DNA from 3 places in the Oerskovia sp. USHLN155 genome. Region 2 is predicted to be linked to each of the others. Evidence: riboswitches for the same ligand, from Rfam matches in the RefSeq annotation. Region 2 holds a riboswitch; each other region holds the start of a gene.
The links. A riboswitch is a leader RNA that binds a small molecule or an ion and turns the genes downstream of it on or off. The one in region 2 is predicted to bind thiamine pyrophosphate.
Positions count from the first base shown of each region.

Region 1: another riboswitch for thiamine pyrophosphate. It lies ahead of thiC (phosphomethylpyrimidine synthase ThiC); the one in region 2 lies ahead of WFH32_RS09295 (thiamine ABC transporter substrate-binding protein).
Region 3: another riboswitch for thiamine pyrophosphate. It lies ahead of thiD (bifunctional hydroxymethylpyrimidine kinase/phosphomethylpyrimidine kinase); the one in region 2 lies ahead of WFH32_RS09295 (thiamine ABC transporter substrate-binding protein).

Region 1 covers NZ_JBBCXG010000004.1:268,940-278,635, reverse strand. The annotation lists gene clpB (ATP-dependent chaperone ClpB) at 1-66, shown strand, start outside; gene WFH32_RS07570 (CAP domain-containing protein) at 248-1,351, shown strand; gene WFH32_RS07565 (diacylglycerol/lipid kinase family protein) at 1,419-2,402, shown strand; gene WFH32_RS07560 (hypothetical protein) at 2,772-3,278, shown strand; gene WFH32_RS07555 (peptidoglycan-binding domain-containing protein) at 3,353-4,432, shown strand; gene WFH32_RS07550 (ABC transporter ATP-binding protein) at 4,423-5,058, shown strand; gene WFH32_RS07545 (hypothetical protein) at 5,055-6,338, shown strand; TPP riboswitch at 6,455-6,564, shown strand; gene thiC (phosphomethylpyrimidine synthase ThiC) at 6,555-8,231, shown strand; gene WFH32_RS07535 (response regulator transcription factor) at 8,334-9,011, opposite strand; gene WFH32_RS07530 (sensor histidine kinase) at 9,008-9,696, opposite strand, start outside.
Region 2 covers NZ_JBBCXG010000005.1:292,457-302,152, reverse strand. The annotation lists gene WFH32_RS09315 (dihydrofolate reductase family protein) at 1-600, opposite strand, end outside; gene WFH32_RS09310 (DUF4235 domain-containing protein) at 811-1,137, opposite strand; gene WFH32_RS09305 (ABC transporter ATP-binding protein) at 1,369-2,631, opposite strand; gene WFH32_RS09300 (ABC transporter permease) at 2,631-4,343, opposite strand; gene WFH32_RS09295 (thiamine ABC transporter substrate-binding protein) at 4,346-5,437, opposite strand; TPP riboswitch at 5,496-5,622, opposite strand; gene WFH32_RS09290 (DUF4235 domain-containing protein) at 5,794-6,063, shown strand; gene WFH32_RS09285 (serine hydrolase) at 6,131-7,558, shown strand; gene WFH32_RS09280 (YdeI/OmpD-associated family protein) at 7,592-8,029, opposite strand; gene WFH32_RS09275 (phosphotriesterase family protein) at 8,146-9,195, opposite strand; gene WFH32_RS09270 (DMT family transporter) at 9,192-9,696, opposite strand, start outside.
Region 3 covers NZ_JBBCXG010000001.1:626,409-636,104, forward strand. The annotation lists gene pheT (phenylalanine--tRNA ligase subunit beta) at 1-2,113, shown strand, start outside; gene WFH32_RS02795 (SDR family NAD(P)-dependent oxidoreductase) at 2,106-2,960, shown strand; gene WFH32_RS02800 (DUF899 family protein) at 2,983-3,765, opposite strand; gene WFH32_RS02805 (hypothetical protein) at 3,870-4,235, opposite strand; gene WFH32_RS02810 (DUF389 domain-containing protein) at 4,362-5,348, opposite strand; gene pip (prolyl aminopeptidase) at 5,421-6,362, shown strand; gene WFH32_RS02820 (hypothetical protein) at 6,435-6,776, shown strand; TPP riboswitch at 6,861-6,961, shown strand; gene thiD (bifunctional hydroxymethylpyrimidine kinase/phosphomethylpyrimidine kinase) at 6,953-8,554, shown strand; gene WFH32_RS02830 (hypothetical protein) at 8,574-8,846, opposite strand; gene WFH32_RS02835 (quinone oxidoreductase family protein) at 8,843-9,696, opposite strand, start outside.

The DNA.
Region 1 (9,696 bases), on a different contig from region 2:
GACACGATCGTCGTCGACCGGTCGCTCACCGAGGGCGAGGGGCTGGAGCTGACCGTCCAGCGGTGACGCTGTTCGCGGCGCGTGTCGTCGTCGGGCGGGAGCTTCCTCCTGCCCGACGGCGCCGCTCACCTCGCGGTGGAGGGCCCGGTCCTACCGAGCGTCTGGTTTTCACCCGCAGTGCCGGGGCATACTGGGCAATCAGCCCACATCCACCGACGGAAGGTCGCTCGTGCCGCCGGAGTCCCCGATGCCCGACCACCTTCCCCAGACCCGCGCCGCGCGCCGTCTCGCCGAGCAGGCTGCCGCCTCGCCGTCCCGGGCGCAGCGTCGTCGGCGGCGCGCCGAGGCCGTCCGGCACGCGCGCTCGACCACCGACAGGGCGCGCGGACCTCGTGCTCTGCCGCAGGTGGCGGTCGTGACCCTCGGCCTGGTGGGCGGGCTGCTCGTGGTCCCGGCGACGCAGGAGCTCGGTGGCGAGGGACCTGGCCTCGAACCGATCGGTGCCCGCTGGGACACCGCGCTCGGACGGGGGGACGACCGCGCCAGCCGCAGCGCGGACGAGCGCAAGCCGCTGCTCGCCGAGGCGGGCAGCAGCGGAACCGCCGGGAACGGCACGCAGCAGCCCGGGGGTGCCGCCGCCGAGCAGCCCACCGACGAGGACCCCACGCCGGAGCCTCCCGTCGACGAGGCCCCGGCGCCCGCCTCGGAGGCCCCCGCCGCGCCGCCCCAGCAGGGCGCGACCGGGCCCGAGGTCCAACAGGTCCAGGAGCGCCTCCAGGTGCACGGGGCCACGGTCTCGGCCGACGGTGTGTTCGGGCCCGGGACCGACCGCGCGCTGCGCACGTTCCAGGACGCGAACGGTCTCGAGCCCGACGGCGTCGCCGGCCCCGAGACCCGGGCCGCGCTGCTCGCCGAACCGACCACGACGCGGGGTGCCACCGGGAGCGCGGGGGGAGCGACGTCGTCGGGCGGGGAAGACGCCGCGAGCACCGGCGACACGGCCGCCGCCCTCACGCTCGTCAACGCGCACCGCGCCGCCGCGGGCTGCCCCGCGCTGCGCGCCGACGAGCAGCTCGGGCGCGCCGCGACCCTGCATGCGCAGGACATGGTCGCGCAGGGGTACTTCAGCCACACGAGCCTCGACGGGCGGACGTTCGGCGACCGCGTCACTGCCCAGGGCTACGCACGGCCCGGCGGCGAGAACATCGCCGCCGGGCAGAAGAGCGCCCAGGCCGTGGTCGACGCGTGGATGGCGTCGGAGGGGCACCGTGCGAACATCCTCGACTGCGACTTCACGACCATGGGGCTGGGGCGCGCGGGCGACACCTGGGTGCAGGTGTTCGGGTACTGAGCGCGTCCGGAGTGCCCGAGTCGTCCCTTTGGCGGGCGAGCTGGTGCCGCGCGCGACATACTCAGGTGTGAACCCGTCCCAGGAACAAGCGCCCGAGCCCGCCGCCCAGCAACGCCTCGACCACGCGCCGCTCCGCTCGGCCGTGATCGTCAACCCGAACCGCGTCGAAGGGCTCGACGAGCTCCGCCGCACCATCGAGACCCAGCTCGCCGACGCCGGATGGCCCGCCCCCGCCTGGCTCGAGACGACCGCCGAGGACCCCGGCACCGGACAGGCCCGCCAGGCAGTCGAGGACGGCGCCGAGGTCGTGTTCGTGAGCGGCGGCGACGGCACGGTGCGAGCCTGCATCGAGGGCCTCGTCGGGACCGACGCCGCCCTCGCGGTCCTCCCCGGCGGCACGGGCAACCTCCTCGCGGGCAACCTCGGCATCCCGCCCCGGCCCGAGGACGGCATCCGCCTCGCGCTCGACCGTGGACGCCGCGCGCTCGACGTCGGCGAGGTCGACGGGCAGGCCTTCGCCGTCATGGCGGGCATGGGGCTCGACGCCGCGATGATGGAGGACGCGCCCACTGCGCTCAAGGCCAAGGCGGGCCCGATCGCGTACGTCGTCTCGGCGTTCAAGCACCTCGCGGACGACGAGATGAAGGTCGAGGTGCGGATCGACGACCGACCGGTGCTGCGCCGTCGGGCACGGACCGTGGTCGTCGGGAACGTCGGCAAGCTTCAGCGTGGCGTGCACCTGCTCCCCGACGCCGAGCCCGACAACGGGCAGATGGACGTCGCGATCATCGCGCCCCGCAACCTGGGCCACTGGGTCCAGCTCCTCGTCGGGGTCGTCGCCAAGCGCAAGCGCGTGCCCAACATGGAGGTGCTGCGCGGGTCGCGGATCTCCGTGATCTCCGACCGACCGCAGCCGCGCCAGCTCGACGGCGACGTGATCGAGCCGTCCAAGAAGCTCGAGGTCAGCGTGCGCGCCGGGGCGCTGTGGGTGTGCGTCTACCAGCCCGACACGTCGGAGGACATCGCAGAGGGAGCGCCGGCCGGAGGCTGATCCACCGCTGAGGCGTCTTCCTCAACCTCTCTGCGCAGCACCGTAGGACCTGACCCAGGAGATCCGTCGGCGGCACGAGCGGACGCGATCGACGAGTGCGTGAGCGGCGCCGCGAAGGAGTGACGTGAGGGAACCTCAGGGGGCTTTGGTGCGTGCTCAATGCAGCGGGCAGCGGGCAGCGGGCAGCGGGCAGCGGGCAGCGGGCACCGTCGCCGAACAATGGGGGGACGTATGCAGGGGTCAGTTCGACGACGTGAGCAGGGGGCCCTGGTGGTGCTCGCCCTGGTGGCAGTCCTGGTGACTGGTTGTTCGGGAGAGGCTGAGGTGCGCAATCCCTTTGCCGCAGAGTTCGCCCAGGCTCGCAACGAGGTGACCACCGAGACCGGGCGGAAGATCCTCGAGGACGACGTCATCTCTGCCACGGAGTACCAGCAGGTCGAGGACGCCTCGGTCCAGTGCATGAGGGACCAGGGCCTCGTCGTCAAGGTCGAGGACGAGGGCGGGTTCACGACCGAGCTCGTGGGACTGACCGAGCACTCCCCGCAGGAGGAGCTCGACGCGATGAACGCGCAGATCGACGCGGTGCAGAGGGAATGTCGGGCGAAGTTCGACATGGGTCCCATCTCCCTCCTCTACTGGGAGCTGCGCCGAAACCCGGAGAACGTTGACTTCAACCAGGCCATCGCCGACTGCATGGTCCGCGGCGGGCACCGCGACGAGGGATACGACAAGGAGGCGTACTCGCAGGAGCTCGCCCGGTACGCCATCACGCTCAAGGCCGCGGACGACGGCACCGAGTACGAGGTCGAGGGCGACCTCTCCGGACAGGAGCTGCCACCTGAGATGGCGGCCTGTCAGCAGGATCCGCACGACTGACGCCTCGCCGTCCGCATCGGTGGCCGCTCGCACACCACGACACGAACACCACCAGCACCACCTGAGGAGCAGCAGTGGCCAGAGATCGACGTCCCGCCCGGACCGGAGGCGCCCGCCCGGCAGGGGCCCGCACAGGTGCGCTAGCGCTCGCGGCGGTCGTGCTGCTCGCGGGGGGTGTCACGGCAGGGATGGCGTTGGCGCCGCAGGCGGAGCCGCAGAGCGTGCGGAGCGCGACGCCGCCCGCGGCGGTCCCGGTCTCGCGGCAGGCCTTCGACGACTCGCGCCGGGTCAAGGTGACCCCGGTCGTCGCGGAGGAGGGGACGTTGTCCGTCGCGGACCAGGGCAAGGTCACGCGTTCGGTGTGCGCCCCGGGGGCGGTGATCGAGTCGGGGTCGAGCCCGGTCACGGTCGACGACCGCCCAGTTCTCGCGCTCGCGACGTCGATCCCGTTGTGGCGGGACCTGGCTCCCACGGCCAAGGGCGACGACGTGAAGGCGCTGCAGGTCGAGCTCGCTCGCCTCGGGCACACGGTCCGCGTGGACGGGACGTACGGCGATGCGACCAAGGTCGCCGTGACCAAGCTGTTCAAGGCGGCGGGTGTGCCAAAGCCGACCGGTGACCTGCCGGTCGCGTCGGTGCTGTGGCTGCCTGCGCCGTCGGTCACGATCGAGGCGTGCGAGGTGCCCGTGGGCGGCGCGATGTCCGCCGAGGCGTTCGCGACGACGGCCGGGACGTTGGTCTCGCTCGGCCTCGCGGACCCGCTCACGAACGTCACGCCCGGTGACCGGGTGGTGCGTCTGGGCGAGGCGAGCGCGCAGGTCGGGGAGGGGGGCGTCGTCACGGACCCGGCCTTCCTGGAGGCGGTGCGCGGCAGCGTGGAGTTTGCCGGCTGGCAGCGCGCGGAGGGGGCGGAGCCGCTGTCGCTCGAGTACGTCCTGGCGTCGCCGCTCGACGTGTCGGTCGTGCCGCCGGGGGCGCTGTTCGCGCTCGACGGCCCGGCGGGTTGCGTGCGTGCCGACGGCACGGCCCACCCCGTGACGGTCGTTGCGTCGAGCCTGGGGCAGACCCTCGTCACGTTCGACGGTCTCGATGCGGCGACCGCCCCCACCGAGGTCGAGCTCACCTCGCAGGACGTGGGGCAGTCGTGCCGGTAGCGGGCAGGGGCCTGGTCGGGGCAGGCCTGGGGCACGCGTTCCCCGGCACGGGCTTGCTGTTCACCGGGCTGGACCTGGAGATCACCCCTGGCGAGGTCGTCGCGCTCGTCGGCCCGTCGGGCAGCGGCAAGTCGACGCTGCTGAGCATCGTGGCTGGCTGGGAGCGCCCCACGCAGGGGCAGGTCGAGCGCGTCGGGGTCGCGACCACCGGGTGGGTCTTCCAGAACCCGCACGGCGTCGCGCGCCGCGCGGCCCTGGACCACGTGGTGCTGCCGCTGCTCGCGCGGGGACTGCGCCGCCGGGACGCCGAGGACCGGGCCGCGGAGATCATGGCGCGCTTCAACCTGACGCCGGTCGCCGATCGACCTTTCCGGGCGCTGTCGGGCGGTGAGGCCCAGCGCCTGATGCTCGCGCGCGCCGTGGCCCTGGCCCCGGACCTGCTGCTCGTCGACGAGCCCACCGCACAGCTCGACCTGCGTACGGCCGCGACCGTCAACGAGGTCCTGGCGGGCATCGCGCAGGACGACTCGATCGTCGTGGTCGCCACGCACGACCCGCACACGCGCGACGCCTGCACCCGCGTGATCGACCTCGCAGACTTCCAGCACGCGCAGGACGCGGCATGACCGCCACCGAGCAGGGCCCCGTGCCCGACGGTGCAGCGCGCCCCGGCCTCGCGGCGCCAACGGACGGCCCGGCCGGGCCCGGCACGGCACCACCCGGCGGACCGGTCACAGCCCCAGGCGCCTCGCCCCCGTCCGACGACGGAGCGCACCCGCGCGCGGACGCGATCGGCGCCGTCGGGCCGGGGGACGCGCCCGTGCGGGCGCGCGCCATGCGGGCCGGGTCCGTGATCTCCGAGGCGTGGCGCAACATCGCGACCGGCACCACGCGCGCGGCCCTGCTCGCCGCGGTGCTGGTGGTCGTCGTCGGGGCGTTGGCCGTTGTCGACGTGCGCGCCGTCGTGGGCGTCGTCGAGGGCGCGCGCGAGTACCGCGACGCGGGCGCGAGCGTGCAGATCCTCGAAGCGGCCGGTCAGGTCGACGGAGCACGCTGCGAGGCCCTCGCCGCGGTCGACGGCATCAACGCGGCCGGTGCCCTGCGGATCGGCAGCCCGCTCCGGGCGCTCAACCTCCCGTCGAGCGAGCTCACCGGCCACGAAGCGACCCCCGGGCTGCTCTCCGCGCTCGACCGGGGCCAGGTCGCAGGCTCCGGCCTGTGGTTGTCCGCCGACCTGGCAGAGGCGCTCGGTGCCGCCCCGGGAGACAGCGTCGCGACCGATACCGGTGCTGGGCGCGTCGGCGCCGTCTACCCCTACCCCGACGACGGACGCGACCGTGTCCTGGGCTACGCAGCCGTCGCCCCCGTGCCCGCCACAGGGCTGTTCGACTCCTGCTGGGTCGAGATCTGGCCGGTCGACCCCGAGACCGCGACCCTCCTGCGGACAGCCCTCGTCGCCGACCCGTCCTCGGAGGCGCAACCCACCCAGAAGCAGCTCAACGGTCGGCTCGGCGCCACGTACGACGCGAGCGCCGAGTTCGCCGACCGTCCGACCAGGCCCGCTCCGGTCGCCGCGATCGTCCTGGGCCTCGCCCTGGGCTTCGTCGCGATCCGCCTGCGCCGCCTCGAGCTCGCCGCGGCCCTGCACGCCCGGGTCCCGCGCGCAGCCCTGACCTGGCAGGTGCTGCTCGAGACCGCGGCCTGGACCGGGGTCGCCGGGATCGTGGCCGTCCCCGCGCTGTGGTGGCTGGCCGCCGACGCCGGCCTTCCTGCCGACCATGTCAGCACCTGGGTCCTGGGGATGCGGACCGTCCTCGCGGGAGCCGGCGCGGTGCTCGTCGGGGCCACGGTCGGCGCTCTCTCGACCCGCGAGAAGCACCTGTTCAAGTACTTCAAGGAGAGGTGACGTCGGCCCGGACCCGCAGGGAGACGGGCCGATCGCGGGACGGTCGCGCCGCCGTCGGGCAGCGTGCGCTACGGTGACCGTCGCACGACCCGCTTCGACCAGCAGGACCCACAACTTCACACACCCACGGGAGCTCGCAGCAGCGAGCTGAGAGGGCGGCTCAGCGCCGCCGACCGTTCGAACCTGTTCGGATCATGCCGACGTAGGGAGAGAGCAATGAGCTCTGAGACCGCTGTGCCCGCGCACACCATCACGACCGGCCCCATCGCGGGGTCCGCCAAGGTCCACCACCCGGTCCCGGGGGCCGAGCACCTGCGCGTCCCCGAGCGTCGCGTGCACCTGAGCAACGGCGAGCACCTGGACCTGTACGACACCTCGGGCCCGTACACCGCGTCGGACGACCCCGCGGCGTTCGACCTCGCGGGCGGGCTGCCCGCGCTGCGGGCGTCGTGGCTGCGGCCCGACGCCGTCCCGACCGAGCACGGCACGGGCGGGGCCCGGACGCAGCTCGCCTGGGCGCGCGCGGGGGTCGTCACCGACGAGATGCGCTTCGTCGCGGCGCGCGAGGGCGTGGACGTCGAGCTCGTGCGGGACGAGGTGGCCCGGGGCCGTGCCGTGATCCCGGCCAACCGCAAGCACCCCGAGATCGAGCCCATGATCATCGGCAAGGCGTTCGGCGTGAAGATCAACGCGAACATCGGCAACTCGGCCGTGACCTCCTCGATCGAGGAGGAGGTCGAGAAGATGGTGTGGGCCGCCCGCTGGGGTGCGGACACCCTCATGGACCTCTCGACGGGCAAGGACATCCACGAGACCCGCGAGTGGGTGCTGCGCAACTCCCCGATCCCCGTGGGGACGGTGCCGCTGTACCAGGCGCTCGAGAAGGTCAAGGGCGACCCCGCGAGGCTCACGTGGGAGATCTACCGCGACACCGTGATCGAGCAGGCCGAGCAGGGCGTCGACTACATGACCGTGCACGCGGGTGTCCTGCTGCGCTACGTCCCGCTGACCGCACGCCGTGTCACGGGCATCGTGTCGCGCGGCGGCTCGATCATGGCGGCGTGGTGCCTCGCGCACCACCAGGAGTCGTTCCTGTACACGCACTTCGCGGAGCTGTGCGAGATCCTGCGCGACTACGACGTGACGTTCTCGCTGGGCGACGGCTTGCGCCCGGGGTCGATCGCGGACGCCAACGACGCGGCCCAGTTCGCCGAGCTGCGCACGCTGGGCGAGCTGACCAAGGTCGCCAAGTCCTACGGCGTGCAGGTCATGATCGAGGGCCCGGGGCACGTCCCCATGCACAAGATCGTCGAGAACGTGCGCCTCGAGGAGGAGCTGTGCGAGGAGGCACCGTTCTACACGCTCGGCCCCCTCGCGACCGACATCGCGCCCGCCTACGACCACATCACGTCCGCGATCGGGGCCGCGATCATCGCCCAGGCCGGGACCGCGATGCTCTGCTACGTCACGCCCAAGGAGCATCTGGGCCTGCCCGACCGTGACGACGTCAAGACGGGTGTCATCACGTACAGGATCGCGGCGCACTCGGCCGACCTCGCCAAGGGGCACCCGCGCGCGCAGCTGCGGGACGACGCGCTGTCCCGTGCCCGGTTCGAGTTCCGCTGGCACGACCAGTTCGCGCTCTCGCTCGACCCCGACACCGCCCGCGCCTTCCACGACGAGACGCTGCCGGCCGAGCCCGCCAAGACCGCGCACTTCTGCTCGATGTGCGGGCCCAAGTTCTGCTCGATGCGGATCTCCGCGGACGTGCGGGAGTACGCCGAGAAGAACGGCCTGACGTCGGTCGAGGCGATCGAGGCCGGCATGGCGGAGAAGTCGAGCGAGTTCACGGACGCGGGCGGCCGGGTGTATCTCCCCGTGACGCCGAGGTAGACCCGTGTGGGGGGGGGGGGGCGCCGGGCCGCGCGGGGCCGGGTGCGCCGGGGGGGGGCGTCGGGTCCCCTCCCTGCCCCCCACCCCCCCCCCCCCAGGGGTCTACCTCGGCTTCGTCACCTGGTGGGACGGCGCCGCGATTCCCCGCTCGTACGCCCAGACCACTAGCTGGACGCGGTCGCGCATGCCGGTCTTGGTCATGATGCGGCTCAGGTGCGACTTCACGGTGCTCGCCTCGAGGTGGAGCGTTGCCGCGATCTCGGCGTTCGACTGCCCCCGGCACAGCAGCGCCAGGATGTCGTGCTCGCGCGAGGTGAGCAGGCCCGAGGCGACCTCGTCGGGGGCGGCGGGGGACCGCCGTCGGGCGAACTCGTCGATCACGCGCCGCGTGAGCGTCTGGTCGACGAGGCCCTCGCCCGACGCCACGCGTCGCACCGCGTCGACCAGGACGTCGGGCTCGGCGTCCTTCAGGAGGAACCCGCTCGCCCCGGCCTCCAGGGCGCCGAACACGTAGTCGTCGAGGTCGAACGTGCTCACCACGAGCACCGGGACCGGCTCGACGACGCCGGGACCCGCGAGCGCGCGCGTCGCCGTGATGCCGTCGCCGCCGGGCATGCGGACGTCCATGCACACGACGTCGGGGCGCTCGCGACGTGCGACGCGCACGGCGTCGGCCCCGTTGGAGGCCTCGCCCACGACCTCGAGGCCCTCGCTCTCGAGGATCACGGTGAAGCCTGCGCGGACGACGGCCTGGTCGTCGACCAGCACCACTCGGGTCATGGGGCCTCCTGCCCGACGGCGGAGCCCGGTTCGTCCGTGGACGTCGCCGAGCGCTCGGGGATGGTGGCGGACACGGGGTCCACCGGTCGCGGGACCGTGAGCCGGACCCGCCAGCCGTCACCGGGGACGGGACCGGCGTCGAGCGTCCCGCCGACGAGGGTCGCTCGCTCGGTCATGCCGATGAGGCCGTGGCCGGGCGGGGTCGGGATAGCGGGCGAGCCGGGCGCCGGCACTGACGGCCCGGACGGCCCTGCCCTGCCCCCTGAGCCGATCGCCGCGACGGGCAGCCGGTTGGTGACCGTGACGACGAGCGCGGCCCGCTGGTGGTCGGTCACGACCTCGATCGCGCGCCCGGGCGCGTGCCGGCGGGCGTTGGTCAGCGCCTCCTGGAGCACGCGGTAGACCGTGAGCTGGACCGCGGGGGACAGATCGAACGGCTCGCCGAGCCGCACGTCGCGCACCTCGGCACCGGCGCTGCGCGCGAGGTCGAGCAGCTCGCCCGCGTCGTCGAGCGTGGGCTGCGGTGCGGCCGGTGCCTCCTCGCCGGGCTCGCCGGGACCGGCCTGCGACGAGCTGCGCAGGATGCCGACGACCAGGCGCAGGTTGTCGAGCGTCTCGCGTCCCTGGGTGCGGATCCAGCGCATGGACTCCTTGGCGCGTTCGGGGTCGCGGTCGACCAGGCGCT
Region 2 (9,696 bases):
CACCTTGTCCTTCACGTCGTCGTAGTCCTCGCTGCCCGGCAAGGCGCTCGGACCGTAGACCAGGTGCACGACCCCCGTGGGGAAGACCTCGGAGCGCAGCAGGTGCAGGGGGTAGATCGGCTCCCCCTCGTCGAAGAGCCGCTCGCCCTTGCGAGCGGCGACGGGGTGGACGAGCAGGCTCAGCTCGTCCACGAGCCCGGCGGCGAGGAGCTGGCGGACCACCGAGAGCGAGCCCGCGACGAGGACCTTCGCGATCCCCGGGGTCTCCTTGAGCGTCGTCACGGACTCGACCAGGTCGCCGTCGATCCGCTCGGTGTTGCGCCAACCGAGGTCCGCGTCACCGCGGGTCGCGACGATCTTGCGCACGTCGCCGAGCCGCTTCGCGAACACGGCGTCCTCCTCCCCGGCCTCCTCGCGCCCCGGCCACGCGCCCGCGAAGCTGTCGTACGTGACGCGCCCCAGGAGCAAGGTGTCGACGCCCGAGTAGTCCTCGTCGACCGCGGCGCCCATGTGCTCGTCGAAGTACGGGAAGTGCCAGGCGGGGTCGATCTCTGCCACGCCGTCGAGCGAGATGAACAGGGTCGAGACGAGCTTGGCCATGATGGGTCCCTTCGGAGGCTGCCGGTACGACGGTTGGACCAGGACCGGGCCGCGAAGTCATCGGTCCCTGGTCCCACCGTGGCACGCGAAGGGGCTCGCGGCGCGCGCAGGTGCGCGCCGCCGTCGGGCTCTCCGTGTGGCGGGTCCCGGACGGCTCAGCGCCGCAGGCCCAGCGCGCGGCGCTCGTGCGCGACGCCAGCGCGGCGACGGTCAGTCGCCCGGCCACTCCCCCGTCCACTTCTGGAAGACCCGCGCCCCGCCGCGGTCGATGAGCGCCTTGACCCCGGAGAACACCGCTCCCTGGATGAGCGAGGCGATGAGGATCTCGCGCAGCGGGTACTCGGACTGGAGCGGTGTGGGGGCGTCCTTGCGGTGGCCCGGGGAGACCCGCTTGTAGACCTGCTTGAACACCTGGCCGGCGATCAGTCCGCCGATGATCGAGCTCGCCAGCCCGAACGGCCGGTACAGGATCTTCGCGGCCTTGCCGCCGTGCTCCTCGGTGTGGTCGGACACGTGGTCGATCGTGGCGTCGCTCATCCTTCGACGCTAACGCGGGAGCGGTTCGGTCGCAGGGCGGGAACCACCGATGCCCTGGGAACCCGACCGCATCCTCGCCCCCCCTACCGACGGCGAGCATGCGGTTGGCGTCGGTTTCGGCGTCATTCCGAACGCCGACCGCATGTTCGACCGAGCGACCGAGCGACCGAGCGACCGAGCGACCGACGGATCATGAGTCCGCCCGTCACCTCTCGGCCACGGCGCCCGGGCTCAGCCCGGGACCACCGCGCAGCCCGCACGGTCGAGCACGACCCGGACCTGTTCCCCCGGTGCGGGCGCGAGCGGGTGGTGCGTGACGCCGTCGGGCGTGGGTGCCGTGGCGCCGCCGGGCGGCGAGCCGAGCGCGACGACGCGCTGCGTCCCCGCACCGAGGTCGAGGTCGACCGTGACCTCGGTGCGCCCGCGGCGGAAGGTGCTGCGCACGACGGTGCCCGTCCACCCCGCTGACCTGTCAGAACCAGCGAGGTTCCCATCGCTCGCTCGTGCTGACACGTTGGCCGCGAGCACGAGCCCCGTCGGGCCGATCGCGAGCAGCGCCCCCTGGCCCGCAGAGGCTCCCCGGCCCACCGAGCCGCCCACGGTCACCGAGTCGTCAGCAGCAGCGGGCGCCATGTCTCTCGCGCGTACTGACACCTCATCGGGGACGGGCACCGGCACGAACGCCTGGTACCCCAGGAACTCGGCGACGCGCCGCGACGCGGGCGCGCGCCACAGGTCCTCGGGCGCGGCGACCTGGAGGAGCCGGCCCGCGTCCATGACGGCCACGCGGTCGGCCACGGTGAACGCCTCGTCGTGGTCGTGCGTGACGAACAGCGCGGTGGTCCCCGTCGCGACGAGCGCGGCCCGCAGGTCGCCCGCGAGCCGGTCGCGCAGCCCGCGGTCGAGCGCGGACAGGGGCTCGTCGAGCAGCAGGAGCTGCGGCTCTGGGGCGAGCGCACGGGCGAGCGCGACGCGCTGGCGCTCGCCGCCGCTGAGCGTCGCGACGGGTCGCTGCGCGTACCCCACGAGCCCGACGAGGTCGAGCAGCTCGGCCACCCGTCCCGCCGCGGCCGGTCGCTTCACGCCCGCCATGCGCAGCCCGAACTCCACGTTCCCCGCGACGTCGCGGTGCGGGAAGAGCTGCCCCTCCTGGAACATGAGGCCGAACCCGCGCCGGTGCACGGGCACGCCCGCGAGGTCACGACCGTCCCAGGACACGGACCCGGCGGCCACGGGCTCGAGCCCCGCCACCGCGCGCAGCAGGCTCGACTTGCCGCACCCGCTCGGGCCGAGCAGCGCGAGCACCTCGCCCGGGGCGAGGTCGAGGCTCACGCCGCGCACCGCCGTCGTGCCGGGACCCTTGCCGGACGCGGGGTCTGCGTAGTGCACGACGACGTCGCGCACCGCGAGCCCCCGGCCGGCCGACGCGTCGTGAGGGTCACGCGACGCCGTGGGACCACCGGTCGTTCGCTCCACCACCTGGGCTCCGTCCATCAGAACTCTCCTGCCGAGCGGTCGCCGCGCAGGCGCTCCGCCACCATCATGACCGTCGCGGTGAGCACCGCGAGGACGACGCTCGCGGCGAGCGCCATGCCGTAGTTCTCGGCGCCGGGCCGCCCGATGAGCCGGAAGATCACGACCGGGAGGGTCGCGGTGTCGGGGCGGGCCAGGAACGACGTCGCCCCGAACTCGCCGAGCGAGACCGCGAACGCGAACCCGATCGCGAGGCCCAGCGACCGGGCCGCGATGGGCCCGTCGACCGCGGCGAACACGCGCGCGGGCGACGCCCCGAGGGTCGCGGCCGCCTCGCGCAGGCGCGGGTCGATCGCGCGCAGCACGGGCAGCACGGTCCGCACGACGAGCGGGATCGCGACGACGGCCTGGGCGATCGGGACGAGCAGCCCCGAGGTCCGCAGGTCCACGTCGAGGCCGAGCGGCTTGTCGAGCGTGATGAGGAAGCCGAACCCGACCGTGACGGCCGAGACTCCGAGCGGGAGCATGAAGACCGAGTCGAGCGCGCTGATCGCACGCCGCCCCGTGCGGGACCGGGGACGCCGCGAGACGACGAGCGCCACGAGCCCCCCGATCACGACCGCGATGAGCGTCGCGAGCGCCGCGGTCCGCAACGAGTTCGCGGTCGCCTCCCACACGGTCACGGTCAGGGCGTTGCGCCCGCCGGTCGTGCCGAGGTTCGCGTAGTTCGCGAGGCTCCACCCGGCGGGGGTCTGGAAGGACCGGACGAGCAGGTTGACGAGCGGCAGCGCGATCAGACCCAGCACGACGACGGCGGTCACCGCGAGCGGGACGGCGTCGGCCCGCAGGCGCAACGGCCGGGCGGCGGACGTCGCGGCGGACAGGTTGAGCGCGCGCTCGCGCCGGGAGCGGGTCCGGTTCGCGACGCTCAGCGCGATCACGACGACCACGAGCTGCACCACGGACAGCACGGCTGCTGTGCGCAGGTCGAGGAACTGGGTGGTCTGGATCCAGATCTCGGTCTCGATGGTCCCGTACTGGATGCCGCCCAGGACGAGCACGACCCCGAACGCCGTGGCGCAGAACAGGAACACGATCGACGCCGCGGACGCGATGGCCGGGGCCAGGGACGGCAGCGTCACCGAGCGGAACGCACGCCACGGCGAGGCGCCGAGCGCACGGGCCGCCTCCTCCGCGCGCGGGTCGAGGTGCTCCCAGAGCCCGCCGACCGTGCGGACCACGACGGAGTAGTTGAAGAACACGAGTGCCAGGACGATCGCCCCGAACGTACCGTCGAGCCGCAGGAACCCGAGCGGCCCGCCCTCGACGAGCAGCGACCGGAACGCGACGCCGACGACGACGGTCGGCAGCACGAACGGCACCGTCACGAACGCCCGCAGGAACGTGCGCCCCCGGAACCGGCACCGGTACAGCACGTACGCGCCGGGCACGCCGAGCAGCACCGAGACCACGGTCCCGAGGACGCCCTGCCACAGCGTGAGCCCGATGATGCGCCAGGTCCGCGGCTCGGAGAACACCTCGGCGAAGCCGGAGAGATCCAAGGAGGCGCCGGCAGCGTCCTGGGTCACGAACCCGCGCGCGACCAGGGTCACGACGGGCCACGCGAAGAACACCCCGAGGAACAGCAGCGGCAGCCCGGCGGCGAGCCCCCAGAGGAGGACCCGCCCGCCGCGCTGCACGGCCGCAGGCACGCCGCGGCTCACGGGCATCATGCTCAGCCGATCACCGTCGACGTCCACGCCTTGATCCACTCGTCGCGGTGCGCCGTGATGTCGGCGGGTGCGACCTCGAACGGCTTCGGGGACAGCGGCGCGAACTGGGCCCAGCCCTCGGGCAGCGCGACGTCCGCGTTCGCGGGGTACATGTACATGTTGTCCGCGATGTCGGCCTGGAACGCGTCGCTCACGAGGAAGTCGACGAGCTTCTTGGCGCCCTCGGGGTTCTCGGCGCCGGCGAGCACGCCCGCGTACTCGACCTGGCGGAAGCAGGTGTCGAGCAGCGCGCCCGTGCTGGTCGAGGTGCCGTCCTCGGACACGGTGAACGCCGGGGACGTGGAGTAGGACAGCGCGAGGGGGCGAGGGCCCTTGCCCTCGGAGCCGGAGAAGTCGACCGAGTAGGCGTCGGACCAGCCGTCGACGACCTTGACGCCGTTGTCCTTGAGCTTGGCCCAGTAGCCTTCCCAGCCGTCCTCGCCGTACGCGCCGACGGTCGCGAGCAGGAACGACAGCCCGGGCGACGACGTCGCGGGGTTGGTGACGACGAGCAGGTCCTTGTACTCGGGCTTCGTGAGGTCGTCGAGGGTGACGGGCTCGGCGAGGCCCTTGTCGGCGAACCAGGAGTGGTCGACGTTGACGCACACGTCGCCCAGGTCCACGGGCGTGAGCGCGCCGTCGCCGATCGCGTACTGCGCGGCCGAGTCGGCCAGGCCCTCGGGCGTGTAGGGCGCGAGCACGCCCTCGTCGATCGCGCGCGTCGCGAACGAGTTGTCGATGCCGAACACGACGTCGCCCAGCGGCGAGTCCTTGGTGAGGACGAGCTGGTTGACGAGCGCCCCGCCGTCGCCGGGGGCGACCTGCTTGACGGTCAGCCCGGACTCCTTCTCGAACGCGGCGAGGACGTCCTCGCTGACGTTGAACGAGTCGTGCGTGACGAGGGTGACGGTGCTGCTCGCGGCGCTCGACCCGCTCTCGCCCGATCCCGCGTCGGTGGTGCCTGCGCAGGCCGCGAGGGCCAGCGCGCCGATCCCGCCGACGAGCCCCAGGCCGAGCCTGCGGGGGGTGGTGCGGCGGGTACTGATGGTGTTCACGTGTCCTCCTTGGACGTCACAGGAGGGGGACCTCGCGCACGGGAGGTCCCGTGAGCGAGGCTAGAGAAGCCCGACTTCCTCCACCGGTGCTAACCGGATCAGGTTCGAGGGTCTGCGGTGGTCCGCACTCTCAGCGCCCGTTGCCCGGTGTCTCCCGGGCGGTCGGCGCTCCCCTGTCGTTCACCTGCGACTTTACACCGCGGCCCGACGCCGCAGACAGGGCTCCGGCGTGTGACGTCGCCCGGGGCGTGCCCGGCCCCGGGGACGGCTACGGTGGGACGTGAGCTTCGCCGTCGGGCCTGCGGGAACGACGGCGGTCCCACCCCGCCCGCCTCACCCTCACCGGAGGAACACACATGGCCGAGAACGAGCAGACCCTCGCCGAGAAGGTCACGACCGTCGCGCTGACGCTGGCCGCGGGCTGGATCGCGCAGAAGGCCGTGAGCTACGCGTGGGCCAAGGCCACGGGGCACGACGCACCCAAGGACCTGGACGACCCGGAGGTCGGCATCATCAGCGCCGTGACGTTCGCCGCCGCGGCGGCCGCTGCGAGCGTGTTCGCGCGCCGGTTCGCGGGCCGCGAGGCCAAGCGGGTCGTGAAGCGGTTCGTCGCGCGCGCGTCCTGAGGTCGAGGTCGGGCGGCCCCGGCGGGTCCGCCCCCGCCGTGCGAGGGGTGTTCCGTAGGGTGTCCCGATGCCCTCCCCTTCTGCTGCCCGACGCCGCCGCTCGTCCCTCGTAGGAGGCCTCCTCGTCGCGGGGCTCGCACTGACCGGGTGCTCGTCGACCGGTCCCGGCTCCGAGGTGTCACCCACGCCGAACGTGGCACCGACCGCGGTCGCGCTGCCGGGCGGGACCGTCGGCAAGGCGGCAGGGTGGGCCCTCGAGGTGCTCAACGCGGACGCGTCCCCCGACGCCGCGACGCTCGAGCGGCGGTTCGCGCGGTCGTTCCTGGACCAGGTGCCCGCCGCACAGCTCGTGCCCGTCCTGGAGCAGCTCCGCGCGGACCAGGAGTGGGTGCCGGTCTCGGTCGACGCGGTCGACCCGGGCGAGCAGCAGGCCGCGCTGACGATCGTCGGCGCGAGCGGTCAGTTCTTCACGATGCAGATCGGGGTCGACGCGGACAGCCGCATCGAGACCCTGTTCTTCGGCCCGGGCGACGACCCGCACCGTGAGCCCGCCGAGAGCTGGGACGAGCTGGGCGAACGTCTCGACGCCGTGGACGCGCGGAGCTCGCTGCTCGTGGCCCAGGTCCTGGACGACGGGACGTGCCGGCCGGTCGAGGAGGCCCCCGGCGGCTCGGACGCGGACGAGGTGCTGCCGCTCGGCTCGATCTTCAAGCTCTACGTGCTGGGCGCTGTGTCGCAGGCCGTCGAGGCCGGGACGCTGACCTGGGACGACGCGCTCACCGTGACCGACGACGTGCGGTCGCTGCCCGCGGGCCAGCTCCAGGACGCGCCCACGGGCACCGTGGTCACGGTGCGTGAGGCGGCCGGGCTCATGATCTCGATCAGCGACAACACCGCGACCGACCTGCTGGTCCAGGCCGTGGGGCGCGACGCGGTCGAACGCGCGCAGGCCGCGCTGGGACACGCGGACCCGTCGCTCAACACCCCGTTCCTCACGACCCGCGACGCGTTCGCGATCGCCTGGGGAACGCCGTCGCAGGCCTCCGCGTGGGGGGCGGCAAGCACCGCGGAGCGCCGCGCGATGCTCGACGCGCTGCCCGGCGGCCCCCTCGACGTCGACCCTGCGGGAGTGACCACGCCCGTCTGGCAGGACGACGTCGACTGGTTCGCGACGTCGTCGGACCTGTGCGCCGCACACGTCTGGTTGCACGAGCGCGGCGAGCAGGACCCCATCGTGCGCGAGGTGCTCTCGGTCAACCCCGGCATCGAGGTGGACGCCGAGGCGTGGCCCTACGTCGCGTTCAAGGGTGGCAGCGCGCCGGGCGTGCTGGCCGGATCGTGGCTCGCGGAGGATGCCGAGGGCGGCAGCTACGTCGTGACCGTGCAGCTCGCGGCCACCGACCCGGCTGTGACCGCGAGCCCGACCGTGCTGGTCGACACCGCGGAGAGCGCCTTCGCGCTGCTGGGTGGCGTGGCGGGTTCGGGCTCGAAGTAGGGGCCTCGCGCAGCGCCTTCCACGTCGAGGGCCCTACGTGCCGGGAGCCAGCTCCGCGACCGCCTTGTCGATGCGCCGCTGCCGGGTCTCAGGGGTCTTCGCGGCCTCGATCGGCTCGACCAGTGCGCGCCGGCGGCTGAACGACAGCGCGTCGAACGCCGTGCGCGCCTCGACCGTGAGGACTGCCGCGAGGTCGTCGGGCACGGCGACCTCGCGCGGTGCGTCGTCGACCTCGATCTCGACGTCCACCTCGTCCCCGCCCGACACCCCGGCGGCCTCCCGGTTCTCCGCGCTGAGCGCGATCATGAACCGGCCCTGGTACGGCGCGACCGAGCTGCGGTAGGTGTGCCCGCCGACCGTGACGCGCACGGGGACGCGCTTGCCCGCGCCGAGCGCGGCGACCACGTCGTCGGGCACGGGGATGCCGGTGGCCGTCTTGCCGCTCTGGAGGATCGCCGTCCGGAATCGCATGGGCCGACTCTTCCACCGGCCCGACGACGTGGCGCGCCGACCGCTCGACGCTCGCCCCGTCGTCGGGCCGGGTGGGGGGAACCGGGCCTCGCGGCCACCCAGTCAACCGGTCGCCGTCACGCCGTGAGCATCGCCGCCGGGTTCTCGTGCGTCAGACGGCGCAGCACCTCGCGCTCGACCCCACGCTGCGCGAGCATCTCGGTGAAGACCGTGGGCACGTACGCGAACCCGTTCCCGCCGTTCTGCACCCACATCTGCTTGAGGAACACGTCGTGGCTCATGAGCACCTGGCCCGCGAACCCCGCCTCGATGAGCCGGTGCACCGCGCCCGCCGTGGTGTGCGGGTCGGGCGAGACGCCCTCCTTGGGGTAGGTGATGTCCATGCCGACCATGTCGAACTCGAGCCACACCCCCCGCTCCGCGACGGCCCGCTGGTACTCGGGATCCTCGGCCGAGGGGTCCATGTGGCACAGCACGACCTTCTCGGGTCGCACTCCCACCTCGTCGAGCACGAGGTCGAGGATCTCGTGCGCGCGACGCTGCCAGCCGGGCAGGTGGATCTGCATCGCGACGTGCGGGTGCTCGAGCTGCGCCAGGGCCGAGGCCCGCAACGACGCCCGCTCCCCCGCGGTGAAGTCCGGCGAGACGCCGATCTCCCCGATCACGCCGGGCCGGATGCCCGTGTCCCGCACGCCGTCGGACAGCTCGCGCGAGATCGCCGCGGCCTGTGCGTCCATGGCCTGGGCCGTGATGCGCTCGCCCTCGAACTTCTCGAGGTAGGCACCCGCGCCCATGACGACGTTGAGGCCCGTGCGGCTCGCGACGTCCGCCAGGCGCTCGGGGTTGCGCCCGATCGCCTCGCTCGACGTCGCGTCCACGACGGTCCGTCCCCCCAGGGCCGCGAAGCTGCGGATCTCCGCCTCGACCGCGGCGACGGGCTTGTCGGCGATGTTGTCGGCGCAGCAGTACGGGTCCTGGCGCAGCGCCCAGGCGACCGACGCGGACACGGGCTCGCGGACCACGGCCCGGGAGAACTCGTAGCTGGGTGCGTCGAGCACCCCCGACAGGTCGTTGAACAGGTGCTCGTGGGGCAGGGTCAGTCCCAGGTCCGCCACGGCGACGCGTCCGGTGACCGTCTGGACGAATCCGGCCGGCGTGATGTTCATCGCGGGCTCACCTCTCCTGCCTCACCACCGCCGACGGCGGCGGTCACTCCTGCGTCACCGCTCCCGGCGGGCGCCTCGGTCGACTTCCCGGACGGGATCATGCCGATCACCGCCGCGACGAGCGCGATCACGGTGCCGATGATCGTGGCCGCGTAGATCGTGTGCCCGAGCGACGGGACGGCCCAGTCGATCAGGAGCGAACCGACGAGCTGACCTGCCGTGGACGCGAGGCCCAGGAGCAGCAGCCCGAGGCCGCGGACCAGCAGCGCCATGAGCGCGATCGAGAGCAGGCCGAGCGGGCCGCCGAGGTACATCCACCACGTGGGCGGCAGCTGGAAGTCGACGCCCGAGGTCATGGCGCGGATCCCGTAGGCGATGCCGAGGGCCGTGAAGCCGACCAGGAAGTTCCACCCGATCGAGACGAGCATCGAACCCGTGGCGTCGGCGACCGCGGCGTTGCCGGCGGGCTGCCAGCCGGCGAGGAGACCGCCGACGAACGGC
Region 3 (9,696 bases), on a different contig from region 2:
CCCGGAGACGGGCTACGACACGACGCCTGGCACGGACGCGCTCGAGCTCCTGGGCCTGGGTGACGAGGTCCTCGAGATCAACGTCACCCCGGACCGCGGGTACTGCTTCTCCTACCGCGGCGTGGCCCGTGAGTTCTCGCACTCGACAGGTGCGGCCTTCACGGACCGCGGGCTCCCGACGGGCGACCTGCCCGGTGTGACGCCCGACGGCTTCCCGGTCGAGGTCGAGGACGGCGCCCCGATCCACGGCGTGGCCGGTTGCGACCGGTTCGTCACGCGGATCGTGCGCGGCATCGACCCGCAGGCGCCGACCCCGGCGTGGATGCAGCGCCGACTGACCCAGGCGGGCATGCGACCCATCTCGCTCGCGGTCGACATCACGAACTACGTCATGCTCGACCTCGGTCAGCCCCTGCACGCCTACGACCTCGCCAAGGTCGCCGGGCCGATCGTCGTGCGCCGCGCGACGCCGGGGGAGCGGCTCACGACGCTCGACGACGTCGACCGTCGCCTCGACGTGGAAGACCTGCTCATCACCGACTCGCCCGAGGGGACGCGCGGCTCGCGCGTGCTCGGGATCGCGGGCGTCATGGGCGGTGCCTCGAGCGAGGTCAGCGAGACCACGACCGACGTCCTGGTCGAGGCCGCGCACTTCGACCCGATCACCGTGGCCCGTTCGGCACGCCGTCACAAGCTGCCGTCCGAGGCGGCCAAGCGCTTCGAGCGCGGTGCCGACCCGGCGCTGCCGCCCGTCGCGGCCCAGCGCGTCGTCGACCTGCTCGTCGAGCTCGGTGGCGGCACGGCGGACGACGCCGTGAGCGACCTCAACGCGGTCGCCCCCGTCGCACCGATCGTCTTCCCGATACACGAGGCCGAGCGCCTCGTGGGCGTCGCGTACACCTCGGAGCAGGTGCGCGGCGTGCTCGCCGAGATCGGCTGCACGGTCCGTGACCTCGACGGTGGCACGACCCTCGAGGTCACCCCGCCGACCTGGCGGCCCGACCTGACCGGTGCCGCAGAGCTCGTCGAGGAGATCGCGCGCCTCGTCGGCTACGACAAGATCCCGTCGATCCTGCCGCCCGCCCCGGCGGGTCGCGGGCTGACGACCTCGCAGCGGCTGCGTCGCTCGGTCGCGCGAGCCCTCGCGGAGGCCGGGTTCGTCGAGACGCTCAGCTACCCGTTCGTGAACCCCCAGTCGCACGACGACCTGCGCCTGCCCGCGGACGACGACCGTCGCCGTGCGCTGAGGCTCGTCAACCCGCTCGCGGACGACCACCCCGAGATGCGCACGAACCTGCTGACGACGCTGCTCGGCACGCTCAAGCGCAACGTGGGGCGCGGGAACGCGGACCTCGCGATCTTCGAGATCGGCCTCGTGACACGCCCCGTGGCCGGTGCGCCGGCAGCCCCGCAGCTCCCGGGCGGCGTCCGCCCGAGCGAGCAGGACCTCGAGACCCTGCAGGCCGCGGTGCCGCCCCAGCCCCGCCGGGTCGCGGGCGTCCTGACCGGTCAGCGCGTGGCCTCGGGCTGGTGGGGTGCGGGTCGCGCGGCCGACTGGACCGACGCCCTGGCTGCCGCCCGGCTCGTGGCCGAGCGCGTCGGCGCCCAGGTGAGCGTGGTGGCCGACCACGACCACGCGCCGTGGCACCCGGGCCGGACGGCGAGGCTCGAGCTGGCGGACGGGACCGTCGTCGGGCATGCCGGTGAGCTGCACCCCAAGGTGCTCGAGACGCTTGGCCTGCCCGCGCGGACCGTCGCGTTCGAGGTCGACCTCGACGCGCTGATCGCCGCCGCCCCGGGCCAGCCCGTCCAGGCGGAGCCCGTCTCGTCGTTCCCGCTCGCGAAGGAGGACCTGGCGCTCGTCGTCGACGCCTCCGTGCCGGCCTCGGCCGTGCGCGCCGCGATCGAGGAAGGGGCGGGCGACCTGCTCGAGGAGCTCGCGCTGTTCGACGTCTACACCGGCCCCCAGGTCGGCGAGGGCAAGAAGTCCCTCGCGTTCTCGCTGCGTCTGCGCGGCACCGACCGCACGCTCACCGCGGAGGACTCCGCGGCCGTGCGCGCCGCGGCGGTCGCCGCGGCGCACGAGAAGGTCGGGGCCGAGCTTCGTGGCTGACGTCACCACCGTGGTCCCCGCGCGCACCGCCCTCGTCACGGGTGGTGCGCGCGGGATCGGCCGCGCGGTCGTGCTGGGGCTCGCCGGTGCGGGCCTCGACGTCGCGGTCCTGGGCCGGGACGCGTCCCGCGTGGACGACGTCGTCGCGCAGGTCCGCGCGCTGGGTCGCCGCTCCGTGGGCCTGGTCGCGGACGTGGGCGACCCAGCCGCGGTGGACGCGGCCGTCGCGCGGGCCGAGGCGCAGCTGGGCGGGATCGACCTCCTGGTCAACAACGCCGGGCGCATCGACGCCGAGGTCCCGCTGTGGGAGGCCGACCCGGACGAGTGGTGGTCCGTCATGGAGACCAACGTGCGCGGGCCGTTCCTGCTCGCGCGGGCGGTCGTCCCCGGGATGCTCGCGCGGGGCGGGGGACGGGTCGTCGACCTGAACTCGGGCGCAGGGTCGCACGACATGGACGGCGCGACCGCGTACAACGCGAGCAAGACCGCGCTGCTGCGCATCGGGTCGAACCTGCACCTGTCGGGCCGGACCCGCGGGCTGCGGACGTTCGAGGTCTCGCCGGGAGTGGTGCAGACCGACCTGACCGCGTCGATGGACATGCACGTGGGGCGCACCGAGTGGACGCCCGTCGAGCGCACGGTCGAGATGATCGTCGCGATCGCGGCCGGCGAGCTCGACGCGTGGTCGGGGACGTTCGTGCGGGTCACGCACGACTCTCCGGCGTCGCTGCGGGCAGCCGCCACGGCCGGCTCCGGGGACGCCGTGCCGGGGCCTGAGGCCCGCCGGCTGCGTGTGACGCGCTTCGGCGACGACGACCCGATGCCCGGAGCGCTCCCCGCTCGCTGACCCCGTCCGCACTGACCGGCGGTCAGTGGTGGTGGCCGTGCCGGCCGAGGGTCTCCACGGCGGTGGCCCCCGGCCGGGTCCACTGCGGCACGGGACGCGTGGTCTCGCTCCAACCGGTGACGCCGTCCGCGTCCGAGCGCCAGAACCAGCCCGGGTCGCGCCCCTCGGGCCATCCGTCCGGCTGCGCCTCCCAGGCCTCGCCACGGCCGTAGGGCGTCATGTCGAGCAGGGCGAACGCCGGGTTGGTCGGCTCGGTGCCGCGGCCTGTCGTCCGGTAGGTGAGGAACACGTCGTCGCCGTCGCGCAGGAAGCACGAGAGGTACCCCATCTCGCCGCCCACGGGCGCGTCCAGCTCGCGCACCGAGTACCAGGGCTGGGTGTAGCCCATGAACTCGACGAACGGGGCGACCTCGTCCCACGCCCCGGTCGTGACGATGGCGAACGAGACGCCGCGCGCGTTGAGGTAGACGGCGTCCTTCAGGTTCCAGGCCGTCCAGGTGCAGCCCTCGCACTGGCCCTGGTGCGGCGCGCCGTCGTGCCACATGTGCTGGTAGACCACGAGCTCGTCGCGGCCTCCGAAGAGGTCCAGGAACGGGACGGGGCCGTCGGGACCGACGACCTCCACGGTGCCGTCGATCCTCACCATGGGCAGCCGCCGTCGGGCGGCCGCGATGGCGTCTCCCTCGTGCGTGTGCGCCTTCTCGCGGACCAGGAGCTCGTCCCGGGTGGCTTCCCAGGTGGCCAGGTCGACGACGGGCGGTCGGCCGGACAGGGTCGTGGTCGCGTCCTCGGGCGGGGTCGTCATGGTGTCCTCCGTGCGGGCTCGGGCAGGGACGCACGGCGCGCTCCTGCGGTCACGAGGGCAGACTCGGGACCGGGCCGGAACTCATCGTCGGTGGTGGCGCGTCGTCAGTGGTTGCGGCGCCCCCGCGAGGCGCCGAACGGCCCGCCCACGAACAGCCCCAGCCCGAGCACGAAGCCGAAGTCGTACCAGTTCCCGTTGTTGTGGACCTCGTAGATGTTCACCGTGTCGGTGAACAGCGAGACGACGAACGTGACGGGCACGATGACGCCCTGCCACAGGCCGAGCCAGAACCCGGCCGGGCTGCCGTCCGCGGTGGGCGTGCCGACGTCGGGGTTGGGGCCGGGGGCGCAGGCCGCGAGCGCGAGCGCCCCGACGACCAGCGCGGCGGCGAGGGCGATGCGTCGGGCTCGTGGTGACGTGAGCGCGGTGGTCACGGTGGCGTGGGGCGAGACGTCGTGCGTCGGGTGCATGGCCGACCTCCTGGTGGCTGGAACGGACGGTCGCCCCCCAGCATCCGCCGTGGGACGCCCCGGCTCAACCGGAGGCCCGCCCCGGCCCCCGCCGGCGCCTGGACGACAGCCACGCCTCGACCGCGGTCACCCGGTCGCGGGCAGCCGCCGCGTCCCGCCGATGACGAGCGTGACGTCGACGTCGACGTCCGCGAGCCCGGCCTCGTCGAGGGCCGTGCGCAGGGTGCCGGGGTCCGCCTCGGGGGCCGGGCCGATCGCCTCGATCCGCAGGACGGACCCGCTGAAGGCGATCCCGGTGATCGTCCACTGCTCCTGCTCGGCCCACGCCGCGGCGACCGGTGCGGCGGCGATCTTGTCCGCGTTCTGCCGCAGGACGTGCTGGCTGATCGCGCTGAGCGGCACTGCGACGACGAGCAGCGCTGCCGCTACCGTGACGAGGCTCGCGCCGCGCAGGGGGCCCACGAACCTCTCGGCCTCGCCCGCGGCCGTGCGGACCTGGAACAGCAGGAAGACGAGCGTGCCGGTCGCGATGATCGCGGCGACGTTGGTCGCGAACAGCAGGAGAGCCCCCAGTGCCTGGTCCGGGGCGCCCGACTCGAGCGTGAGGCCGACGACCGCGAGCGGCGGGACGAGCGAGATCGCGATCGCGACGCCGGGCAGCGCGTCCGACACGTCGGCGCGCACCAGGGCGAACGCCCCGACTGCTCCGGTCGCGAGCGCCGCGAGCAGGTCGATGAGCTGCGGCGTGACGCGGCCCGCGACCTGGCTGTTGGTCGCCGCGACGATCTCGATCGGGACGAACAGGCCGACGAGGTAGCCGGTCGCGACCACCCCGGCCGCGCCCGCGACGACCAGGAGCGCCGACGAGGTCAGGTTCCGGTGGTCGTTGAGGACGATCGCGAGCGCCGTCCCGACGATGGGCGTCATGAGGGGAGCGACGATCATGGCGCCGATCACGGTGGCCGTGCTGTCTGCCGCGACGCCCGCCGACGCGATGACGGCCGCGAGGATCAGCAGGGTCCAGAACGTGGCCTGCCGGGACCGCGCCGTCGGGCCCTCGGAGATGAACAACGCGGTGGTCATCCGCTGGATGTCGGCCGTCGTGACGCGCATGCTGCCTCCTGGTGCTGTTCGTGCCCCCAGCATCACAGGGGGTGCTCGCCCGCGCTCGGTACGCTGCCGGACATGTACGCCGTGACCCCACCCCATGCCCAGGGCTTCCTCGACGTCGGCGACGGCCACGAGATCTGGTGGGAGGTGCGGGGCAACCCGGACGGCAAGCCCGCGGTCGTGCTGCACGGTGGGCCGGGGTCCGGGTGCACCCCCGGGTCGGCGCGGCCGTTCGACCCCGAGCGGTACCGCGTGGTCCTCCTCGACCAGCGGGGTTGCGGTCGGAGCCGGCCGCTCGCGAGCAGGGACGACGCCGACCTGTCGACCAACACCACGGCGCACCTGGTCGCGGACGTCGAGCGGCTGCGCCAGCACCTGGGCATCGACGCGTGGCTGGTCCTGGGGACCTCGTGGGGTGCGACGCTCGGGCTCGCGTACGCGGTGACGCACCCGGAGCGCGTCACCGAGGTGGTCCTGGGCGCGGTCACGAGCACCACGGCCCGAGAGGTCGAGTGGATCACGCGTGACATGGGGCGCATCTTCCCCGAGGAGTGGGACCGGTTCGTGGCAGAGGTGCCCGTGGCGGAGCGTGACGGCAACCTCGCGGCGGCCTATACCCGCCTGCTCGCGTCCCCGGACCGTGCGGTGCGTGAGCGCGCGGCGGCGGCCTGGTGCCGCTGGGAGGACGTGCACGTCTCGCTCGTGCACGGGTTCGAGCCCTGGGACCGCTACGAGGATCCCGGCTTCCGGCTGCTGTTCGCGCGCCTGGTGACGCACTACTGGGCGAACGCGGCCTTCCTGCCCGACGGCGCCCTGCTGGCCGGGGTGCGCGGGCTCGGCGCGGTCCCGGTGGTCCTGGTGCACGGGCGTCAGGACGTGTCGGGCCCGCTCGACGTCGCGTGGCGCCTGCACCGAGCGTGGCCGGGGAGCGAGCTCGTGGTGCTCGAGGGCGCAGGCCACGGGGGCCCGGGGTTCCCGGAGGCGCTGGTCGCGGCGACGGACGGGTTCGCGGGCTAGCAGCCGCACCGCTCGGCTAGGGTGAGGCCCAGCCTGTCCCCGCAGTCGACGACGACCTCCGAGGTGACCGACATGCCCCGCCGTACCGCCCTTCTCGTCGGAGCCCTGGCCGTGTCGTGCGGCTCGCTCGTGCTCGCTGCCGCGCTCGGCGCGGCCGGACCGGTCGCCATACCCGCTGAGGGGCCGTGGTCCGTCCACGTCGAGGGCCCGTCCGAGGGGGACGCGGAGTGCGCGGCGGATCCGGCAGTCGCCCTCGCGCTGACGCCGGCGATCATGCCCCCGGTCGGGACGTCGTTCAATCTGGTCCCCGACGCCACCCGCGCCGACCTGGAGCGTGTCGTGTCCTGTCTCGAGAAGCACGTGTCGACGTCGCGGATCAGTGTCGTGCCGACCGGGACCCCGGCGGCCCCCTGACCGGGTCGACGGACGGGCCGACGGTGCTGGTGCCACGTGGCGAACGCCTGCCCGCGGGTGTGCCGTCCGCCCGCTAGAGTTCGCTGCGAAGACACGGGGTGCCCGCTCCCACGAGCCGGGCTGAGATCACACCCGTCGAACCTGATCTAGCTAGCACTAGCGAAGGGATGTCGGCAATGTCGCTTGCTGCCACCACACCTGTCCTGCCCACGACTGGCCCCACGTCCGCGGCGGCCCGGGATGCCGCGCACGGCGCGTCGCCGGGGGCTGCCAAGCCCTCCCGACCCCGGGTCCTGTCGATCGCGGGCACCGACCCGACGGGAGGCGCCGGGATCCAGGCCGACCTCAAGGCGTTCGCGGCGCACGGCGCGTACGGCATGGCGGTCACCACCGCCCTGGTCGCGCAGAACACGCACGGCGTCCGTACGGTCCACGTCCCTGGCGCGGACTTCCTCACCGAGCAGCTCGACGCGGTCTCGGACGACGTGGTGATCGACGCCGTGAAGATCGGCATGGTCGCCGACGAGCCCGGCGCGCGCGCCATCGCGGCGTGGCTGAGGCGCGTGCAGCCGCCGTTCGTCGTGCTCGACCCCGTCATGGTCGCCACGAGCGGGCACCGCCTCCTCGACGAGGGGGCCGAGCAGGCCGTGCGCGAGCTGGTCGCGCTCGCCGACCTCGTGACGCCGAACCTCCCCGAGCTCGCCGTCCTCGTGGGCGAGCAGGCCGCGACCACCTGGCCCGACGCCCTCGCCCAGGCGAGGCGCCTGCACGTGGCGAGTGGCGCCGTCGTGCTCCTGAAGGGCGGTCACCTCACCGGGGAGGAGTCGCCCGACGCCCTGGTGGGCGCTCGCGGGCCCGACGACGTCACGACCTTCTCGGCGCCCCGCATCGACACCGTGCACACTCACGGGACCGGGTGCTCGCTCTCGGCAGCGGTCGCCGCGCTGCGACCCCGGAGGGACGGCTGGGAGAGCGCGACGCGCGACGCCAAGAACTGGCTGACCGGCGCGCTGCAGGCCGGGGGAGCGCTTGCGGTCGGCACGGGCCGCGGGCCCGTCGACCACCTGGCGCACCTGCCCGCGCTCGGGCAGCGGGTGTTCTCGGAGGAGGCCTGGGAGCGCATCGCGGGCTGGCGCGAGGCCGTCGAGCGGATGGGGTTCGTGCGGGCGCTCGCGGACGGGAGCCTCTCGGCGGGGGACTTCGGGTTCTACCTCGCGCAGGACGCCGCGTACCTCGCCGAGTACTCGCGCGTGCTGTCGCGGGCGAGCCAGCTCGCACCGACGCCCGAGGCGCGGCAGTTCTTCGCCGGTGCCGCGGTCACCTCGCTCGAGGTCGAGCAGGCGCTGCACCGCGACTGGTTGGGTGCGCACGCCGGGATGGACCGCGGGGCGGTCGAGAGCATCGACCCGTCGCCCGTGACGGCCGCCTACACCAACCACCTCCACGCGGCCTCGAACGGGTCCTACGCGGAGACGGTCGCGGCCCTGCTGCCGTGCTACTGGCTCTACTCGCACATCGGCGACGTGCTGGTGCGCCAGGCGGGGGAGCTCGACGGGCACCCCTACGCGCGGTGGATCTCGCTCTACGGCGACCCGGCCTTCCAGGAGGCGACGCGCGCCGCGTGCTCGTTCGCCGACGAGGCCGCGCGCTGGGCCTCGCCCGCCGAGCGTGAGCGGATGCTGCGCGCGTTCGAGGTGTCCTCGATGCACGAGTACCTGTTCTTCGAGCAGGGGCTGACCCGGGCGACCTGGCCGGCACCACCCCGGGCGGCGCGCTGAGGTCCCGGCGCGGGAATCGCTAGACGCTCTGTGCGCCGCCGTCCGGGTACCCGCAGTCGTACCCCGGCGGCCACCAGCGCCACGTCGTGGTGACCTCGCTGGTGGAGACGCCCGCGGGGCGGTCTGCCAGGCACTGCGTGCGCATCTGGTCGAGCCCGACGGTCAGGTAGTACACCGCGAGGACTCCCGTGAAGACGACCAGGAGGACCGTCAGCGCCAGGCGCAGGCGGCGGTCGGAGCGTCGGGCGGTTTCGTCCTCGCCGGGTCGTGGCGGGACCCAGTCCCAGCTCACGAGGCGAGGTCCGTCGCCGGGTCGGTGGTTGCGTCGGTGCCGGCTCCGGCGTCGAGGCCGGTGCCGGGGACGAGCAGCACCTTGCCGGTCGTCGCGCGCCCCTCCAGGGCGCGGTGCGCGTCGGCGGCGCGCGCGAGCGGGAACGTCGCGCCCACGCGCACGTCGAGGTCGCCCGACGCGACGAGCGCATACACCTCGCTCGCCCGGTCGAGGAGCTCGGAGCGCGTCGCGGTGTAGTCATCGAGCTTGGGGCGCGTCGTGAACAGCGACCCGCCCTTGTTGAGGCGCTGCAGGTCGAAGGGCGGCACCTGGCCCGAGGACCCGCCGAACAGCACGAGCATGCCGCGGCGGCGCAACGACGCGAGGGACGCCTCGAACGTGTCCTTGCCGACCGAGTCGTAGACGACGGCGACGCCGCGGCCGCCCGTGAGGTCGCGCACGATCGCGGGCAGCTCGGTCGTGAGGTCGTCGAGCTCGGCGTAGTTCACGACGTCGGAGGCTCCGGCCGCGCGCGACAGCTCGGCCTTGGCCTCGGTCGAGACGGTCGTGATGACGCGCGCACCGCGGCGCACCGCGAGCTGGGTCGCGAGCAGCCCGACGCCGCCGGCCCCCGCGTGCAGCAGGACGTCGTCGCCGGGCTGGACCGGATAGGTCGACGTCACGAGGTAGTGGGCCGTGAGCCCCTGCAGGCCGACGGCCGCCGCGACGCGCAGGTCGACCGACTCGGGCACCGGGATCGCGACGTCCGCGGGGACGACCACCTGCTCGGCGTACGACCCGAACGCGTTGGTCCATGCCACGTGGTCGCCGGGCTCGAAGTCCGCGACCCCCGGGCCGACCGCCGCGACGA